One region of the Staphylococcus simiae genome, then DNA from elsewhere that is predicted to be linked to it. Evidence: predicted binding sites of a transcription regulator. Region 1 holds the regulator's gene; each other region holds the start of a gene.
The links. Region 1 encodes NrdR, which represses ribonucleotide reductase genes. Its sites were predicted from a motif close to AACACNATATATNGTGTT; they were not measured.
Positions count from the first base shown of each region.

Region 1 (7,001 bases):
AGAATGGTATTAAGAATTGCTTTACAACAAGAAGATTTAAATATAGTAGCAATTAATGCGAGCTATCCTCCCGAAACAATTGCTCATCTAATTAATTATGATACTACTCATGGTAAATATGATGTAAAAGTAGAACCTATAGAAAGTGGTTTGAAAGTAGGAGACCATGAAATCAAATTAGTAGCTGATAGAAATCCTGAAAATTTACCTTGGAATGAGTTAGATATTGATATTGTTATAGATGCTACAGGTAAATTTAATCATGGTGACAAAGCAATTGCACACATTAATGCAGGAGCTAAAAAAGTACTGTTAACAGGACCATCAAAAGGTGGAGATGTACAGATGATTGTGAAAGGTGTTAATGACAATCAATTAGATATTGACCAATATGATATCTTTAGTAATGCATCATGTACAACGAATTGTATCGGACCTGTAGCTAAAGTTCTAAATGATAATTTTGGCATTATTAATGGTTTAATGACTACAGTTCATGCCATCACAAATGATCAAAAAAATATAGATAATCCACATAAAGATTTACGACGTGCGCGTTCTTGTAATGAAAGTATTATTCCGACTTCAACTGGTGCAGCAAAAGCATTGAAAGAAGTGTTACCAGAACTAGAAGGTAAATTACATGGTATGGCTTTACGTGTACCAACGAAAAATGTCTCATTAGTCGACTTAGTTGTTGACTTAGAACAACAAGTAACTGCTGAAGCGGTTAATAAAGCATTTGAAAATGCTGGTTTAGAAGGTATTGTTGAAGTTGAGCATGAACCGTTAGTTTCAGTTGATTTTAATACTAATCCACATTCAGCAATTATCGATGCTCAATCAACTATGGTTATGGGAAATAACAAAGTTAAAGTGATTGCTTGGTATGATAATGAATGGGGTTATTCAAATAGAGTAGTTGATGTAGCTAAACAGCTTGGCCAGTTAATGACTTCTGAAAAAATGGTTAATGCAAGTTAACTTAAATAAATGATAATGATTTAACACTTATGCAAAGTTGAATGATTGTGTCCATCAAAAATTAGTCTAGATTAAATAATAACTTTGGCTAATGGTGGATACTTAATAAACTTTGTGTAAGTGTTTTGTTATTTTTTACAGTGATAAGACTTATCTGTTTAACAAAGCTTTAATACTTTTGAGTTGTTTAAACACTGTTGTCGAAAAGTATGTTTGTCATAAGTGTCGACCAACGCATTAATATATATCTATTTCTTAGGGATTATTTCTATATCGTCTTAGTGTACAACTTGCATAATACTGTATAAATGAATCGTTTTGCTATATTTTTATTGCTTGATTTTGATAATGAAAAGTCGTTTCTTTTGTCATACCTTAAATTATAGTATAATGAGGCATAATCAAAATAAAGATGGTGATGTAATGAAATGCCCAAAATGTAATTCGACACATTCTAAAGTTGTTGATTCAAGACATGCAGAAGAAATAAATGCGATTCGTCGTCGCAGAGAATGTGAAAATTGCGGTATACGTTTCACTACATTTGAACATATTGAAGTAAGTCAATTAATAGTAGTGAAAAAAGATGGTACCAGAGAGCAATTTTTAAGAGATAAAATATTAAATGGATTAGTACGTTCTTGTGAAAAGAGACCAGTTAGATTTCAACAATTAGAGGACATTACAAATAAAGTAGAATGGCAATTAAGAGATGAAGGACATACAGAGGTATCATCACGTGATATTGGAGAGCATGTTATGAATTTATTAATGAATGTTGACCAAGTATCATATGTTAGATTTGCTTCGGTATATAAAGAATTTAAAGATGTTGATCAACTATTAGCATCAATGCAAGGTATTTTAAGTGACAATAAACGGAGTGATAACTAAATGGGTTTGCAAGCATACGAATTTGGTTTAAGACCACAAGATCAATTCGAAGTGATACAATATTTCGAATTGAATCAGAGTCATTTGGATGTCTTAAATCGATTGTTTACACCATTGATTGGTTCAAAAGCTATTGGACTATACCATTTTATGACACAATTTGTGGAACGTCATAGAACGTCTTCCCATTATTTGTCACATTACGTATTTATGAATGAATTAAAATTAAATTTACTAGAATTTAGACAACAAATGGATTTGCTAGAAGCAATTGGATTAGTTAAAACATTCGTTAAGCATAATAAGGAAGAATCTCAATTTGTCTATGAATTGATTCAACCTCCCACTGCGCATTTGTTTTTTAATGATCCAATGTTGTCTATTTTTTTATATAGTGAAGTTGATCATAAAAGATTCCAAGAGTTGAAACATTATTTTGAATATCAGCAAAAAGATTTGTCAGCTTTTAAACAAACGACAAGAACTTTTACGGATGTTTTTAAAGTACCAACAACTAAAGTTGATATTGACACGTCTGATATTCCGATAAATCAAAGTTATCAAGGTATGGATTTATCAGATGAGACATTTGATTTTGACATGTTAAGTCAAATGTTAGGCAAGCATTTTATAAGCAAAGAAATTATTACGAAAGAGGCTAAACAATTAATTATTCAATTGGCAACGCTATATGGGTTGACACCAGACGGTATGAAACATGTAATCCTTAAGTCAATTACTAGTGGACAACAGTTATCATTTGAAGATATGAGAAAAGAGGCACGCTCTTATTATTTAATAGAACATGATAATCGTATGCCTAAACTTCAAGTTAATACAACTAACGAAGCTAAATCTCAAACACAAAAAGAAGATTTTAATCCACAAGATAATTTAGAAGATTGGTTTGAATTGTTAGAGCAAACAAGTCCGATAGATATGTTAGCTTCATGGTCAGAATCTGAACCAACAATATCTCAAAAAGCAATGATTGAAGAGTTAATAGATCGTGAAAAGATGTCATTTGGCGTTATCAATGTATTGCTACAATTTGTCATGTTAAAAGAAGATATGAAATTACCTAAAGCATATATATTTGAAATAGCATCAAATTGGAAGAAAAAAGATATTAAAACTGCTAAAGAGGCTTATAACTACGCTAAAAAAGTTAACCAGCCAAAACAAGATCATGGTAACTATCAAAGTGGTAAAAATTCAGCTTATCATCGCCAGCGCAAATTAATTTCTAAAGAAAAGACACCGAAATGGTTGGCAGAACGAGAATTAGCTAATAAGACGAATAATGACAATGAACAAAATGACCAAAAGTTAGAACAAGATCGACAGGAATTTTTAGCTAGATTATCTAAAAAATGGGAGGAGGATGACAATTAATGAAGAGTTTCCAAAATATTATGGGGTCATCTAAAGATTTAGAACAACGAATTGCCAAAATAAAAAAAGATGTTGTGAATGACCCGGATGTTAAAGCATTCTTACAACAACATCAATCAGAATTAACCAATGCTATGATTGATGAAGATTTAAATGTCTTGCAAGAGTATAAAGATCAACAAAAACATTATGATGGACATACTTTTGCAAATTGTCCTAATTTTGTCAAAGGGCATGTGCCAGAGTTGTATATTGAAAACAATCGTATCAAAATTCGTTATTTACCATGTCCTTGTAAAATTAAATATGATGAGGAACGCTTTGACTCACAATTAATCACGTCACATCATATGCAACGTGATACTTTAAATGCCAAGTTAAAAGATATTTATATGACTAACCGCGAACGCTTAGATGTAGCTATGGCTGCTGATGAGATTTGTACGGCCATTACAAATGGTGACACAGTTAAAGGTTTATATTTATATGGGGCGTTTGGAACGGGTAAATCATTTATATTAGGTGCGATCGCTAATCAACTTAAGTCAAAAAAGATTAGTTCAACTATTGTTTATCTTCCGGAATTTATACGCACTTTAAAAGGTGGATTTAAAGATGGTTCTTTTGAAAGCAAATTGCAGCGTGTGAGAGAAGCGAATGTCTTGATGTTAGATGATATTGGTGCTGAAGAAGTTACACCATGGGTTAGAGATGAAGTGATTGGTCCATTACTACACTATCGAATGGTGCATGAATTACCAACATTCTTTAGTTCTAATTTTAATTACAATGAATTAGAACATCATTTAGCAATTACGCGAGATGGAGAAGAGAAAACAAAAGCGGCAAGAATTATAGAAAGAATTAAGTCTTTGTCACAACCTTATTATTTAATCGGAGAAAATTATAGAAACAATTGAAAAATTTAATTTATGGTGTATAATGAAGGCAAATCTAAATCGTTGAAATAGTTGAAGATAAGATAATTTAGTCACTATGACACAGAAAGCCATTAGTCGTTGAGAATATGGTTCTTATACTAAATTGTTACTACTTCATTATAGGTGTTTGTAATGAACACCCGGCTCAAGACCGTTATCTTATGTAGAGATATTTAACATAGTATAAATATGTTAAATAACTAGGGTGGTAACACGACAACCTCGTCCCTTGTATAGGGACGGGGTTTTTTGTTTGTTATAAGTTTTTGAATCATTCATTTATTAATGAAACATTTTAGCTTGTAATGCGATCTATTTAAAACTGAAAATGACTTGATAATATTTTAGTAAATGCATATACGTGGAGGCATTCAATTTATTTTAACGAGGTCAGATGATATTGACATAATCTTTTATAGGAGGGTTTTATATGGAACAAATTAATATTCAATTTCCAGATGGTAATAAGAAAGCTTTTGACAAAGGCACAACTACTGAAGATATCGCACAATCAATTAGCCCTGGATTGCGTAAAAAAGCTGTCGCTGGTAAATTTAACGGTCAACTAGTTGATTTAACTAGACCATTAGAAGTAGACGGAGCAATTGAAATTGTAACACCAGGTAGCGAAGAAGCACTTGAAGTTTTACGTCATTCAACTGCACATTTAATGGCGCAAGCTTTAAAACGTTTATATGGTGATGTTAAGTTTGGTGTAGGACCAGTCATTGAAGGCGGATTCTATTACGATTTCGATATTGAAAAAAATATTTCATCTGATGACTTTGACGAAATTGAAAAAACAATGAAACAAATTGTTAATGAAAATTACAAAATCGAACGCAAAGTCGTATCACGTGAAGAAGCAAAAGAATTCTTTAAAGACGATCCTTATAAATTAGAATTAATTGATGCTATTCCAGAAGATGAAAATGTTACTTTATATAGTCAAGGTGAATTTACGGATTTATGTCGTGGTGTGCATGTGCCATCAACTGCAAAAATTAAAGAATTTAAATTATTATCTACTGCAGGTGCATATTGGCGTGGTGACAGTGATAATAAAATGTTACAACGTATCTATGGTACAGCATTCTTTGATAAAAAAGATTTAAAAGCACATTTAGAAATGTTAGAAGAACGCAAAGAGCGCGACCATCGTAAAATTGGTAAAGACTTAGAACTATTTGCAAATAATCAATTAGTTGGTGCTGGTTTACCGTTATGGTTACCAAACGGTGCGACAATAAGACGTGAAATCGAACGTTATATCGTTGATAAGGAAGTAAGTATGGGTTATGACCATGTTTACACACCAGTTATGGCAAATGTAGACTTATATAAAACATCTGGTCATTGGGATCACTATAGAGAAGATATGTTCCCGCCAATGCAATTGGATGAAACAGAAGCAATGGTATTACGACCTATGAACTGTCCGCATCATATGATGATTTATAAAAATAAACCTCATTCATATCGTGAATTACCAATTCGTATTGCAGAACTTGGTATGATGCATAGATATGAAGCAAGTGGTGCTGTATCTGGTTTACAACGTGTTCGTGGTATGACACTTAATGATTCACATATTTTTGTAAGACCTGACCAAATTAAAGAAGAATTTAAACGTGTAGTGAATATGATTATTGAAGTGTATAAAGATTTTGGATTTGAAGATTATAGCTTTAGATTAAGTTATAGAGATCCTGAAGATAAAGAAAAATATTTTGACGATGATGATATGTGGAATAAAGCTGAGGCTATGCTTAAAGAAGCTGTTGATGAACTTGGTTTACCATATGAAGAAGCCATAGGTGAAGCAGCATTCTATGGTCCTAAATTAGATGTTCAAGTAAAAACAGCTATGGGAAAAGAAGAAACTTTATCAACTGCACAGCTTGATTTCTTATTACCACAACGTTTTGATTTAACATATATTGGTCAAGATGGTGAACAACATCAACCAGTGGTTATTCACCGTGGCGTAGTATCTACTATGGAACGTTTTGTTGCTTTCTTAACTGAAGAAACTAAAGGTGCGTTTCCAACTTGGTTAGCACCAAAACAAGTAAAAATTATTCCGGTAAATGTTGACTTACATTATGATTATGCACGTCAACTGCAAGATGAATTAAAATCTCAAGGTGTACGAGTAAATATTGATGATCGTAATGAAAAAATGGGATATAAAATTAGAGAAGCTCAAATGCAAAAAATCCCTTATCAAATTGTTGTTGGTGACAAAGAGGTTGAAAACAATGAAGTTAATGTACGTCAATATGGTTCACAAGACCAAGAAACAATGGAAAAAGACGAGTTTATCTGGAATTTAGTAGATGAAATTCGTTTGAAAAAGAATAGAAAATAAAGATAATTGCTCAATACTTAAAGTTTTCACAGGTAGGAAATAAATTGTATTTGAGGCTGAATTACAAAGCATGAAATGGGAGTAGGACAGACATAAATTTTATATTAACTTTATGTCGTATATGCCCGTCTTGCACATTTAAAGCTACTTAGATTTTAATCTTTAGTAGCTTTTATGCAATTGTTGCGTTAGCAACCAATTGTAATCCCTATATTTTTCTATGACGGGTCCCTCTCACCCCGGCAAGACTGACTAGGTTTGTAAAACATTGATACATCAACAATTTACAAACCAGACAGTTACTGCCAAATGTTTGAAATTAACTGTGTAATGTTTTGGTCCCAAGCTCAGTAAATATTTGGGGTGTAATATGTTAGTAAATCAACATATTGCACCCCTTAGTCATTCGCTGTATA
Region 1 is NZ_CP071589.1:1,523,448-1,530,448, reverse strand. It holds gene J3R86_RS06875 (glyceraldehyde-3-phosphate dehydrogenase) at 1-984, shown strand, start outside; gene nrdR (transcriptional regulator NrdR) at 1,408-1,878, shown strand; gene J3R86_RS06865 (replicative helicase loading/DNA remodeling protein DnaB) at 1,879-3,273, shown strand; gene dnaI (primosomal protein DnaI) at 3,273-4,193, shown strand; gene thrS (threonine--tRNA ligase) at 4,645-6,585, shown strand.

Region 2 (7,001 bases), 810 kb from region 1:
CATTGTGCACTAAATAAACTAATCCAACTTAAGAAAATTGTCGTTATTAAGATATATTTATGTTCATAAGTTTTCATTAATTCATGAGCTAAATTGACTGTTAATAATCCTAAAAATGTAATAGGACCTACGAGTGCCGTTGACACTGAAACCAGGATTGAAACCATAATCAGTAACAATCGTGTTAAGCGATCAAATGATAATCCTAAATTAATCGCTTCATCTCTTCCTAATAACATTACATCAAGATACGGTATGCTGATTATAGTGATGACTAACATGATTATTAAAATAATTGCTCCAAAAACTACTAATTTAGAATTAGATGCATTAAAGTTTGCAAACATACTACTTTGTACTGCTAAGAAAGATTCAGGGTCCATAATAAGTTGAATAAAACTAGTAATACTGCGGAAAAATGTACCGAGCAAGACACCAAAAAGTAAAATAAAATACACAGAGAAATTACCCAGTTTAAAAACAACTTGAAATAAAAACAAGGCAAATAAGACCATAGTTACTAAAGTTAAAATAAAATTTAAATAAATATTTGTAACCCACATCGATTGCGTACCTAAGACAAAGATTGGTAATACCTTAATAAATAAATATACTGCATCTAATCCCATAATCGATGGAGTCAGCAATCTGTTATTAGTTATGGATTGGAATATCACAACAGAAATTGCAATTGCTGTACCTACTAATATCATTAATATTAATTTACGCAAGCGACTAGAAAATTGATATTCAAATATTTCAAAATCTAAACCAACTAATAGGTACACCAAGCTAATGATCAGAGTGACAATAGCGAGTATCATTAGTTTTTTATTTTTAGTGATGTGCATAATTTTTCCTACCCTTCATTAACAAGATTAGGAAAATAACTGTTCCAAAGACACCAATTGTTAATCCAATATTGATCTCATATGGATAAACAATAATTCTTCCAATAATATCAGCAAAAAGCACAAAAATTGCTCCAAGCATCATCGTATGAGGAATAGCATGTTTTAAATGATCTCCTCTATACATTGAAATAATATTAGGTACTACTAAACCTAAAAATGGTAACGTTCCAACTGTAACAACTACTAAAGCAGTTATGGTAGCAGTAATAAATAAAGCAATATTAATCAATTTTTCATAGCTTAACCCTAAATTTTTAGTGAAATCTTTGCCCATTCCTACAATCGTAAAATGATTAGCAAAAAAGTAAGTCAAAATTAATAAAGGTATACTTAAATATAAAACTTCATAACGTCCACTGGTAATAATGGCAAAATTGCCATTCAACCAATTTCCGATACTTTGTACAGCATTCGTTCTGAGTGAAATAAAAGTAGTGAAACTAGATACAATACCACCAATCATAATACCTAGTAGTGGCACAAAAATGATATCTTTTACTTTAATAAAATCAATGATTTTAACGAATAAAAACGTACCTCCAACACTACAAACTACAGCAAAGATCAACTTTACTAAAATATGTCCTGTTGGAAAGAATAGTAATGCTATTAATATACCTAATTTTGCCCACTCCATTGTTCCAGCAGTTGTTGGACTGACAAATTTATTTTGCATCATTTGTTGCATTATCAACCCGGCTAATGCCAATGAACTACCAGAAATCAAAATACTTACTGTTCTTGGTATTCTACTAGCGAATAAAATATTGACTTGCTTATTAGAAAGATGGAATATATCAGCGAAAGATAATTCACTAACACCGATAAATAAAGAGCTTACAGTTAAGAAGATGATCAAGATAAATAATACATATCCCTTTAATAAGTATGTCATTTGTAAACTTTCTCCCTTAAAGTAAATGATAATTCTTTTCGATGATAATCATTATCATCTATGTTAACTGCTTTACTAACTCATTTCAATAGTAATTCAATTTATTTTCATTTAATTTATATTATTTTTCACATTTTGGTGATAATTAAATAAGTGTTACCAAAAGATTAATTCACTTTTATTATTATTTAACACTAATATGTATTATTTACATATTCAATAAAGTTATTTCAAACTTCATATTGTTATTGTGCATATGATTCCTCTCACAAATTGGACTGATTGATAATTACTTAAAATTTTCTATCAGTCCGATTTATTATAAAACCTAAATTACATACAAAAACCCTCATATAGCTAGGATAAGTCATCTTTATCCACCACTAATATGAGGGCTGTTATGATTATTTATTAATCTTCAAAATTAAAATCTTCATCTTGTAATGCTTCTACATTCAATGCTAATACATAACCATCACCTTTAACTGAGAAAAAGTCATGATTTTTAGTTGAAGTATCTAAAGCATTTTCAATAATAGGATTAAATTCTCTCTCTTCAAAATAAGGTTCGAATCCTAAGTTAGATAAAGCTTTATTACCGTTATACTTAACATAGTTTAACACATCTTCTGTCAAGCCTATGTCATCATATAACATACCTGTATATGATACTTCGTTTAAATATAAATCATCCAATAATTTGTACATTTCTTGATCTGCTTTTTGTTTTTCACTTTCAGATAATTCATTACGTAAACTTTGAGCATCCAAACCAGTGAACACACCATGAATCGATTCATCTAATAAAATTTTACGAATAATTTCACCTGAAGTCGTCATTTTACCTTGACCAGCTAAATATAGAGGATAATAGAAACCTGAATAGAATAAGAACGTCTCTAGAAAGACACTTGAAACTCTAGCCATATATTGATCATAAATTGAAGCTTCTTTACCCCAAAGTTTATGATAATTGCTGACAATCTTGTCTGATTTATATTTTAAATGTGGCTCTTCAAGTACCCATTCATCTAACAAGTAGTTCGTTTCAGCAGATGGTAATAATGTAGTAAAAATATGAGAATAACTTTTAGCATGGATTTGTTCCATCATAGCCATGAATGAATAGACAGCTTTTTTTCTTAAGTCAGTTGTATGTAGCATAACTAATGGCATACCATCATCTGCTTGATGTGTGTCTAAGCCTGTTAATCCAGCTAAAGCTTTTTTAAATGCTTCTTGTTCTGCATGAGATAATGTTTTCCAGCTTGCGATATCTTTTGATACTTTAAACTCTGTTTCAACCCACATTTGAGAGATATTTTGGCGCCAAAACATGTTTGTCATATCTTCTTGAGTATTCCAATTTACAGCTATCATGAATATAATTTCCTCCTATATGTAAATCACTAATAACAAGACATTTCAACATCACCATCAACAATTTCGTTGCAATGGTGATGTCTATTCGTCTCTATATGTTTATATTGCGCAGCTTGTACATTCTTCAACACTTAATAACTTGTTACGAGTATAATACAATGATTTCAATCCTTTATGATGAGCATAGACATATAAACGCGCAAGTTCACGTGTAGATATTTCTGAATTTACATAAAGAATTGTTGAAATACCTTGGTCAACGTGTGTTTGAATTGTTGAAATTAAGTCAATTAATTTCATTTGATCAGTATTAAATGCTGATTTATAGTACCACATTGTTTGTGGTGATAAAAATGGCATTGGATAAAATGTCTCAGCATTACCATAGGTACGACGTTCAATTTGATCGACGATTGGCATTACTGAACTTGTAGCATTTTGAACATAAGAAATACTTTGAGTTGGTGCAATGGCTAATCTATATGCATGATATAAACCATACTGTTGAACATCTTGTTGCAATTTTTTCCAATCTTCAGCTGTTGGAATATCCATATGTGCAAAAAGTTGACGTACTTTATCATATTGAGGTTCAAAATTTTGAGAAGTATAGAAGTCAAAATATTTACCATTAGCATAATCAGATTTATCAAAGTCTTTATATTTAACACCACGTTCTTTAGCAATTTGCATTGAACGTTCAAGAGAATAATAATTCATCATCATAAAGAAGATATTTGCAAAGTCTTTTGCTTCTTCTGATTCATAACCAATACTATTTTTAGCTAAGTAACCATGTAAGTTCATTACACCTAAACCAACTGAATGTAATTCACTATTAGCTTTTCTAACTCCTGGTGCATTTTGAATATTTGCCTCATCACTTACAACAGTCAAAGCATCCATTCCTGTATGCACTGAATCTCTAAATTTTTCAGATTCCATCACGTTCACAATATTTAAAGAACCTAAGTTACATGAAATATCACGTTTAATTTCATCTTCAATTCCATAATCATTAATAATTGACGTTTCTTGTAATTGGAAAATTTCAGTACATAAATTACTCATTTTAATTTGACCGATATTAGAATTGGCATGTACTTTATTAGCATTATCTTTAAACATTAAGTACGGATAGCCAGATTGTAATTGTGTTTGAGCAATTAAATTCAACATTTCACGAGCATCTTTTTTCTTCTTATCGACGTTTGGATTTTGCACCATATCGTCATAATATTTATCAAGATCGATATCGTCTAGTGTGACACCATATTCTTGTTTAACTGTATGTGGTGCAAACATATAAAAATCTTTGCCCTCTTTAGCTAAATCAAAGAATTTCGAAGGGACAATTAAACCAGTTGAAATCGTTGATAAACGTAAATCTTCATCTGCATTTACTTTTTTAGTATCTAAAAATTCTTCGACATCATAGTGGAAAATATTTAAATAAACAGCACCAGCACCTGGTCGTTGTCCTAATTGATCAGCATAACTAAATCCACCTTCTAATGACTTCGCAACAGGTAGCACACCTTTAGCTACACCTTTAATACCTTTTATTGCTTCGCCACGTGCACGTAGTTTAGATAAGTTAATGGCAACACCACCACCAATTTTACTTAACTGTTTTGCTGTTGAATCAATAAAGTTAATTGAATTCAAACTATCGTCTACTTCTAATAAGAAACATGACACTAATTCACCACGACGTGCTCGTCCAGCATTTAAGAATGTTGGTGTTGCTGGTTGGTAACGTTGTTCAACCATTGCAGAAATAAATTGTTTAGCTTGCTCTTTATTACCATTTGCTAAATATAAAGCAACAATTGCTACATGTTGATTGTAATCTTCTAAATATTGACTTTTATCGTTTGTTTTTAATGCATAATCTTTAAAGAATTTACTTGCCGACATGTAACTCGCAAATTTAAATGGTATTGATTTAGCATAGTCTGTAATCTCAACTAAATCTTCTTCGCTATAAATTTCAAAAACATTAAAGTAGAAATCATGATCAACTAAATAATGTAATCGTTCAATTTCACTATCAAAGAAAATTGTTTTATCGTGAATTTCTTCAAGATATACACTTAATGCTTCTTGATCTTTATCTAAACTAAAGAAGCCATTCTCTTGTCGTTTAGTCACCTCATTATTTAATTCAATATGATTGTACTTTTTCTCGTCCATGGTTTTCATTCAAATTACCCACCTTGTTCTTAAATTCTATAACATCGTTATTCGTTCCATGCAATTCAAACTTCATTAATAAAGGGACATTATATTGTTCTGAAATTGTGCGTCCTGCTTTTGCGAAATTTTGTCCCCAATTTCGATTGCCACTAGCAGCCACACCTACTAAATTTTGATGATTTACTTCTAAAAAAGATTGTACTGGGTTTGGAACTTCTCCAAATCCAATAGTACCGGTAACAATAATAAACGGTTCATTGATCACTTCTGTACAATTACTTTGCGTAATTTCTAGCGCGTTTGTTATTTCGGCACGTTTAATGAATCTACGAACATTGCCAGTAAATGAAAAATAAATAACTTTCATTGGATCACCTTCCTTCCGCCAATCTCCTAAAATATAAGTAACTTGAGTAATTAAAAAATGCCTAAACAACGTAAGAGTGCACTGTTGTTTGTAGCATCTTATCAATAACTAATGAAGCTACTCATTTTCTTAAATACAAACCTTCTGCTATAGATTGATATTTGAGAAAATAGTAGCCAATATTAAGTAAACTTATTTAACCACAACATGTTGTAGTGAATAACTCAAAATATTTACATCATACCTTACTACACTTTTCTAAGAATATTACTATATAATTGATGAATTTTAATAATTTCTAAGTGTTAATTTACCTTTTAAAGTAATTTATGCAAAAATAAATCTCTTACTATCAAAACACAAGATATTGTGTCTGTATTAAATTACTAACACTATATTATGTGTTTCATTATACATAAGAGCACAGCTTATTTAAAGTCCATTTTTCAGGATGAATGTTCGTAAAAAGTCTTAATCACGCACCACTACTAAACTACATTTATTTTTGTCTAAAATAAAAATTTTTTCAGGGTATAATACTTGCTTTTTGATAAATTATCAGTAATCCAATCACGGCAATGAAATGACAATTTATCTCGATATATTAAATACAATTATTTGTTAATCAATTCGTTTATAACACAAACATTCTTTCTCAAATACATGCTTAAACTTCCGTCAATACACACAAGAACATTTGTTCGTATTCATTATTATAAGACATTTCCCTAAAATTTCAACTGTTTATGCAGACTTTATTGTTTTATGCTAATATATATACGTTAATTTTATATAAAAGAGGCGATAAAATTGAATCCAAAAGTAAAAGGTATTATTGCAATTTTAATTTCAGCTATCGGCTTCAGTTTTATGTCAGTATTTTTTAGATTGGCCGGAGATTTACCTGTCTTTCAAAAATCACTAGCTAGAAACCTAGTAGCTATGTTTATACCCTTATATTTTATTTATAAATACAAACAACCAATGTTCGGTAAACTTTCTAGTCAACCTTTGCTGATAACTCGTTCTACATTAGGGCTTATTGGTGTGTTATTAAATATTTTTGCTATTGATCATATGGTATTAAGTGATGCTGACTCATTAATGAAGTTAAATCCATTTTGGACTATTTTATTAAGTTTAATTTTCTTACATGAAAAAGTTAGAAAGTATCAGATTACAGCTATGCTTATCGCAATTATAGGTATGTTACTCATAGTGAAACCTGAATTTTCATCATCGA
Region 2 is NZ_CP071589.1:711,694-718,694, reverse strand. It holds gene J3R86_RS03205 (iron chelate uptake ABC transporter family permease subunit) at 1-851, opposite strand, end outside; gene J3R86_RS03200 (ABC transporter permease) at 838-1,809, opposite strand; gene nrdF (class 1b ribonucleoside-diphosphate reductase subunit beta) at 2,221-3,189, opposite strand; gene nrdE (class 1b ribonucleoside-diphosphate reductase subunit alpha) at 3,292-5,397, opposite strand; gene nrdI (class Ib ribonucleoside-diphosphate reductase assembly flavoprotein NrdI) at 5,360-5,758, opposite strand; gene J3R86_RS03180 (DMT family transporter) at 6,569-7,001, shown strand, end outside.
Region 2: nrdI (class Ib ribonucleoside-diphosphate reductase assembly flavoprotein NrdI) is a predicted target of NrdR. The motif match lies at 5,958-5,975, and genes of this name have one in related genera.

Region 3 (7,001 bases), 990 kb from region 1:
GTCATTGACGTTAATCATAATCAACTATATAGAAATTAATCTTGGACTAGATGTAGTAGACCTTAATGCTGTCATATTATTGACGAGCACTGTAAAAAGAAAATGATAGTTACAATTTAATAGAGGTGAGTAAGATTGAAATTAAATGCTAGTAATAGTCCTTTTACAGCTTCACAAGCTGATGAATTGAATACATTGATACAGTCATTATCTAGTGAACAAAAACATTGGTTAAGTGGCTATTTATTAAACGAGCAAATAATGGAGGGTGATGGTCAGTCTTCTACGTCAACTGATGAAGGAGAGTTATCCAATAACGTAACACCATTGAATAGCCAACAGCAAAGTGCAATACAATCAGAAACAGCGCATATGTTAGAAAAGAAAGAGCCTCACATTAAAGCAAATGGTAGTCATATTACAGTTTTATACGGTACAGAATCTGGTAATGCAATGAACTTAGCAGAAATTTTTACTGATCGTTTAATTGATATTGGTCATCAAGTGACGTTAAATGCGATGGATGATTTTGATACAACGAAAGTAGCACAAGTCGAAAATTTATTTATTATTACCTCAACACACGGTGAAGGAGATCCACCAGACAATGCGTGGGATTTTTATGACTTTTTAGAGAGTAAACAAGCACCGCGTTTAGATCATGTCAGTTTTTCTGTTTTAGCTTTAGGAGATCAAACTTATGAATTCTTTTGCCAAGCAGGAAAAGATGCAGATACAGCACTTGAAAAGTTAGGTGCACAACGACTTTATCCTCGTGTGGATTGTGATATTGATTATGAAGAAAATGCTGAAAAGTGGATGGCTAATGTCATTAATACGATAGATAATACTGCAAATAACGTACAAAGCGAACCTATTATAAGTGAATCGATTAAGTCAGCGAAAGAAAAGAAATATTCTAAGTCTAACCCATACTATGCAGAAGTATTAGCAAATGATAACCTCAATGGTGAAGGTTCCAATAAAGAAACGAGACATGTAGAGTTACTACTTGATAACTTTGGAGAATCATATGATCCTGGTGATTGTATTGGCGTCTTACCCAAAAATGATCCACAAATGGTCGACTTACTAATAAGTATGTTAGGTTGGGACCCAGAAACACAAATACCAATCAATGCAAATGGTGATACTTTAAGTGTGGAAGAGGCTTTAACCACTCATTTTGAAATTACGCGCTTGACATTGCCGTTATTAATCAGTGCTGAACTTTATTTCGATAATGATGAGTTGACTGAACAAATGGAAGAAGAGAATTGGGCTAAAGAATATGTAGTTGGTAGAGACTTCATTGATTTATTAACAGATTTTCCAACTACAGAATTACAACCTGAAAATTTAACCGATATATTAAGAAAACTGCCTCCTAGAGAGTATTCAATTTCAAGTAGCTTTATGGCAACACCTGATGAGGTACACTTAACTGTAGGAACAGTTCGTTATCAATCACATCAACGTCAAAGAAAAGGCGTATGTTCGGTACAATTTGCTGAAAGAGTCAAACCTGGAGATATGGTACCTATTTATTTGAAGAGAAATGCAAATTTTAAATTTCCTACTAGCGAAGATATACCAGTGATTATGATTGGTCCAGGTACGGGTATTGCACCATTTAGATCTTACTTACAAGAACGTGAAGAATTAGGATTAACTGGCCAAACTTGGTTATTCTTTGGTGAACAACACCGACATACAGACTTTTTATATGAAGATGAGTTACAACAATGGCTTGACAATGGTAATCTATCTCGCTTGGATTTAGCCTTTTCAAGAGATAGTGAACAGAAAGAATATGTACAACATAAAATATTAGAACAAAGTCATTTATTTAATGAATGGTTAGAACAAGGTGCCGCTATTTATATTTGTGGTGATGAAAAGTGTATGGCCAAAGATGTCCATCAAGCTATTAAAGATGTATTGGTTAAAGAGCGTCATATTTCACAAGAGGAAGCGGAAACAGTACTAAGACAAATGAAGCAACAGCATCGTTATCAACGAGATGTTTATTAAAATGACGATATAGCTATAAGTGTTGGAAGATGAGTTAATGGAGGTTAGATGGCTAGATGAAGATGCCCTTATTGATAGATTTAACAGATAAAGAAGTCATCATTGTTGGTGGTGGCAAGGTTGCAAGCCGTAAAGCACAAACATTAAGTAACTATAGCCAACACATTATTGTCATTAGTCCAACTATTAATGACGCTATACAAGTATTAGTTAAGCAACATAAGGTTGTTTGGAAAAGAAAGCAATTTGAAGTTGGCGATGTTGAACATGCAGACTTTGTGGTAGCAGCTACCAATCAACCTGAAGTGAATAGGCAAGTTCAACTAGCTATTCCCAAACATACGCTATTCAATCATGCTAGTGAAGCAGAGAGTGGAGATGTTAGTTTTCCGAGTACGTTTAATAGAGATAGATTATCTATTAGTGTCTCAACAGATGGTGCAAGCCCCAAACTAACTAAATACATTATAGAGCAATTAAAAGTGTTATATCCGTCATCTTATGCGCCATTTATTCAATTTTTATATACGAGTAGACAAATAATAAAATGCCTTAATATGTCTCACGAACAAAAACAACGTTTATTAACACAAATAACGGAGTTAGAGTATCTAGATATAGCAAAGCAACAACAGTTTCTAGAGTGGCTAAAAACCTTAAAGTAAAGGAATAGATAGTGCATTGTAGAAGTATAACTAAATATATAAAAAGCCGACTAAGTTTTGATAGTAAGTATCAACTTAGTCGGCTTTTTAGTAATAGCTATTGTCATCCAATTAAATTTAAAAATTGTCTGATGAATTGGAATGGCAAGCGTAATAGTGTTAAACCTCAGTTTGTATATTATATTAAAATTTTAAGTTGTATAAGTTATATCTGTTAGTTGGAATTATGCAGTTGCCTGTGAAGCTATCATATATCCTAATGCAAAACCGATTAAAGCAAAAACGATTGCAGCGACAATAATAATGATACCATGTGTTTTTTTACCTTTACTAATCGTTAAGGCACCAAAAACAACCCCTGCAGGTCCGAATACGATAGGTAAGAAAAGTAATGATAAAACTGAAAATACCCAACCAAGGATGATAAATACTAAAGTGTTATTATCTTTTTGTTGTTCAGCCATATTGCATCCTCCTTTATTTTTATTTATTTCAAATATATACTATTTTGATGTTTTTGTTAATAAAAAATAATATTTATGATATTAAAAAAACAAAAACATTAGAATATTATACTAATAATACTAAAAAGTATAAGCTAGAGTACTTAATAATAGCTTTTCGGTAATTTAATTGAAGATTATTGATTCTATTGTTTCTCTTGAACATATATTCACTTAATCACATACAAACAAGAAAACGCTTCCACACAACACCCTTTCTTTGTTACAATGGTGTAAATAATTTCATAATATTATGTAAATTTCATAGGTTAAACGTTATAGGGGGGCACGAATTATGCACGGGGATCATTTATGGTTAACAATCATGGGGCTTATTATCATTATTTCTATTGTAGGACTACTCATCGCCCAAAAAATTAGTCCAATAGTTGGTATGACACTTATTCCTTGTCTTGGAGCAATGATATTAGGTTATAGTGTCTCTGACTTAGTTTCTTTCTTTTCTAAAGGATTAGATCAAGTCATGAGTGTAGTTATTATGTTCATTTTTGCCATTATCTTCTTTGGCATAATGACAGATAGTGGTTTGTTTAAACCACTTGTCAAAAGATTAATACTTATGACACGTGGTAACGTTATTATTGTATGTGTTATGACAGCTTTAATTGGTACGTTGGCACAATTAGATGGTGCTGGAGCAGTCACATTTTTACTATCTATACCAGCATTATTACCATTATATAAAGCCTTAAATATGAATAAATACCTATTGATATTGTTATTAGCTCTAAGTGCGGCAATTATGAATATGGTGCCTTGGGGTGGTCCAATGGCACGTGTGGCAACAGTACTAAAAGCTAAAAGTGTTAATGAATTATGGTATGGTTTGATACCCATTCAAATTATAGGTTTCGTCTTAGTTATGTTGTTTGCTGCTTATTTAGGATATAGAGAAAAACAACGTATTAAAAAGGCAATTGCTAGAGGAGAATTAAGTGAAACACAAGATATTGATATACATAAATTAGTGCAAATTTACGAACGAGATCAAGAAATTAAGTTTCCTGTTAGAGGAAGAGCAAAATATAATCCATATATTAAATGGATCAATGTAGTATTAACATTATTAGTTATTATCGCAATGTTGGTGAATATCGCACCTCCGGAATTTGCATTTATGATAGGTGTGTCGTTAGCTCTAATTATTAACTTTAAATCAGTAGACGAACAAATGGATCGTTTAAAAGCACATGCGCCTAATGCATTGATGATGGCAACAGTTATTATTGCTGCAGGTATGTTTTTAGGTGTGCTAAATGAAACAGGTATGTTGAAATCGATTGCTACAGACTTTATTAAAATCATTCCAGCTGAAGTTGGACCATATATACACGTCATTGTTGGGCTATTCGGTGTGCCTTTGGATCTATTAACAAGTACGGATGCATATTATTTTGCAGTATTACCAATTGTTGAACAGACAGCGAGTCAATTTGGGGTACCTGCAGTATCAACTGCTTATGCCATGGTCATTGGTAACATTATTGGAACTTTTGTCAGTCCGTTCTCACCTGCGTTATGGCTTGCTATTGGATTGGCCGAAGCCAATATGGGAACATATATTAAATATGCCTTTTTCTGGATTTGGGGATTTGCAATCGTCATGTTGGTTATCGCCATGTTAATGGGAGTTGTAGCTATTTAAAGCTGTCATTAACTGTTTAGACTACTGAATAATTAGAATTTAAAAAGCATCATACAACAAACCTATGATATTGAATTTAACTATGACTTTAAAATATTGTGTTCTACAATTAAGTCACCAATTGTTAATAACTTTTTGACGTTTTGGTTAACTGGTCGAATCTCATTTGAAATACTATATATTGTGTTCTATTTTGGATATAGACACCATATATAGAAAGAAGTGATAAATTTGAATCAAATCGAAGAAGCGTTAACTGGTTTGATTTCTAAAGATCCAACTATTGTTAATGAAAATGCCAATAAAGATAGTGACACATTTTCAACAATGAGAGACTTAACTGCAGGAATTGTTTCCAAATCATATGCTCTAAACTATTTGTTACCTAAACATGTTGCCCAAGCACATCAAAATGGTGACATACATTTTCATGATTTAGATTACCATCCATTTCAACCGCTCACTAATTGTTGTTTAATAGATGCACAAGATATGTTGCAGAATGGATTTAACATAGGAAATGCCAATGTAACATCACCTAAATCTATACAGACAGCATCAGCACAACTCGTGCAAATTATTGCCAATGTCTCAAGTAGTCAATATGGTGGATGTACAGTTGATCGGGTTGATGAACTATTAAGTACATACGCCAAGTATAATGAACAAAGACATAGACAAGTAGCTAAACAATTTGTTAAAGAAACTGAAATAGAATTATATGTTGAACAACAAGTGACGCAAGATATTAATGATGCTATTGAAAGTTTGGAGTATGAAATTAATACGTTATATACATCGAATGGTCAAACGCCATTTGTTACATTAGGATTTGGGTTAGGTACTGATAAACTTAGTCGTAAAATACAGCAAGCGATATTACATACACGTATTAAAGGTTTAGGCAAAGATCGTACGACAGCAATTTTTCCGAAGTTAGTTTTTTCAATCAAAAAAGGGATTAACTTTAGTGCGCAAGATCCTAATTATGATATTAAGCAATTAGCATTAGAATGTGCGACTAAAAGAATGTACCCAGACATTTTAAACTACGATACGTTAGTAGATATTTTAGGTGATTTTAAAGCGCCAATGGGTTGTCGCTCATTTTTACCAAGTTGGAAAGATGACAAAGGTCAGTTTGAAAATAGTGGACGTTGTAATCTTGGTGTAGTAACACTAAACATACCGAGAATAGCGATAGAATCAAAAGGTGATATGACACGCTTTTGGGAAATTTTTTATGAACGTATGGAAGTATTACATGATGCATTACTTTATCGTATTCAACGACTTAAAGATGCAGTCCCTAATAATGCACCTATTTTGTATAAAAGTGGGGCATTTAAATATAAATTGTCAGAAGATGACAGCGTGTCGAGATTATTTGACAATCAACGCGCAACGATTTCAATGGGGTATATTGGTTTATATGAAGCAGCAACAGTCTTTTATGGACCCGACTGGGAAACGTCTAAAGAAGCTAAAGATTTCACGTTAGAAATTTTAAAAGAAATGAAACGATATCAGTTGATGTGGACGTCACGTTATGATGTATGGTTTAGTGTTTATAGCACACCAAGTGAGTCTTTAACTGATCGCTTTTGTCGTTTAGATCAGCAGCGATTTGGAGATATTCCAGACATTACTGACAAAGGTTATTATCAAAATTCATTTCATTATGATGTACGGAAAGATGTAACACCATTTGAAAAATTAGATTTTGAAAAAGAATATCCATATTATGCCAGTGGTGGTTTTATTCATTATTGTGAGTATCCTAAACTGAACCATAACTTGAAAGCGCTAGAAGCGGTATGGGATTATTCATATGATAAAGTGGGTTATTTAGGTACTAATATTCCAATAGATCATTGTTATGAGTGTGGTTTTGATGGAGACTTTGATACCACAGCACAAGGTTATCAATGTCCACATTGTGGCAATCATAATCCTAAAACAGTTGATGTCGTTAAGCGTACTTGCGGCTATTTGGGCAATCCAGTGCAACGTCCTGTAATCAAAGGAAGATATCAAGAAATGTGTGCACGTGTTAAACACATGAAGGCACCGAAATAATGTCGATATTAGATATTAAAACTGGACAAGGCTATATTGCTAAAATAGAAACGC
Region 3 is NZ_CP071589.1:2,509,893-2,516,893, reverse strand. It holds gene J3R86_RS11660 (assimilatory sulfite reductase (NADPH) flavoprotein subunit) at 136-2,034, shown strand; gene J3R86_RS11655 (NAD(P)-binding protein) at 2,091-2,699, shown strand; gene J3R86_RS11650 (hypothetical protein) at 2,924-3,163, opposite strand; gene J3R86_RS11645 (CitMHS family transporter) at 3,498-4,868, shown strand; gene nrdD (anaerobic ribonucleoside-triphosphate reductase) at 5,100-6,947, shown strand; gene nrdG (anaerobic ribonucleoside-triphosphate reductase activating protein) at 6,947-7,001, shown strand, end outside.
Region 3: nrdD (anaerobic ribonucleoside-triphosphate reductase) is a predicted target of NrdR. The motif match lies at 5,039-5,056, and genes of this name have one in related genera.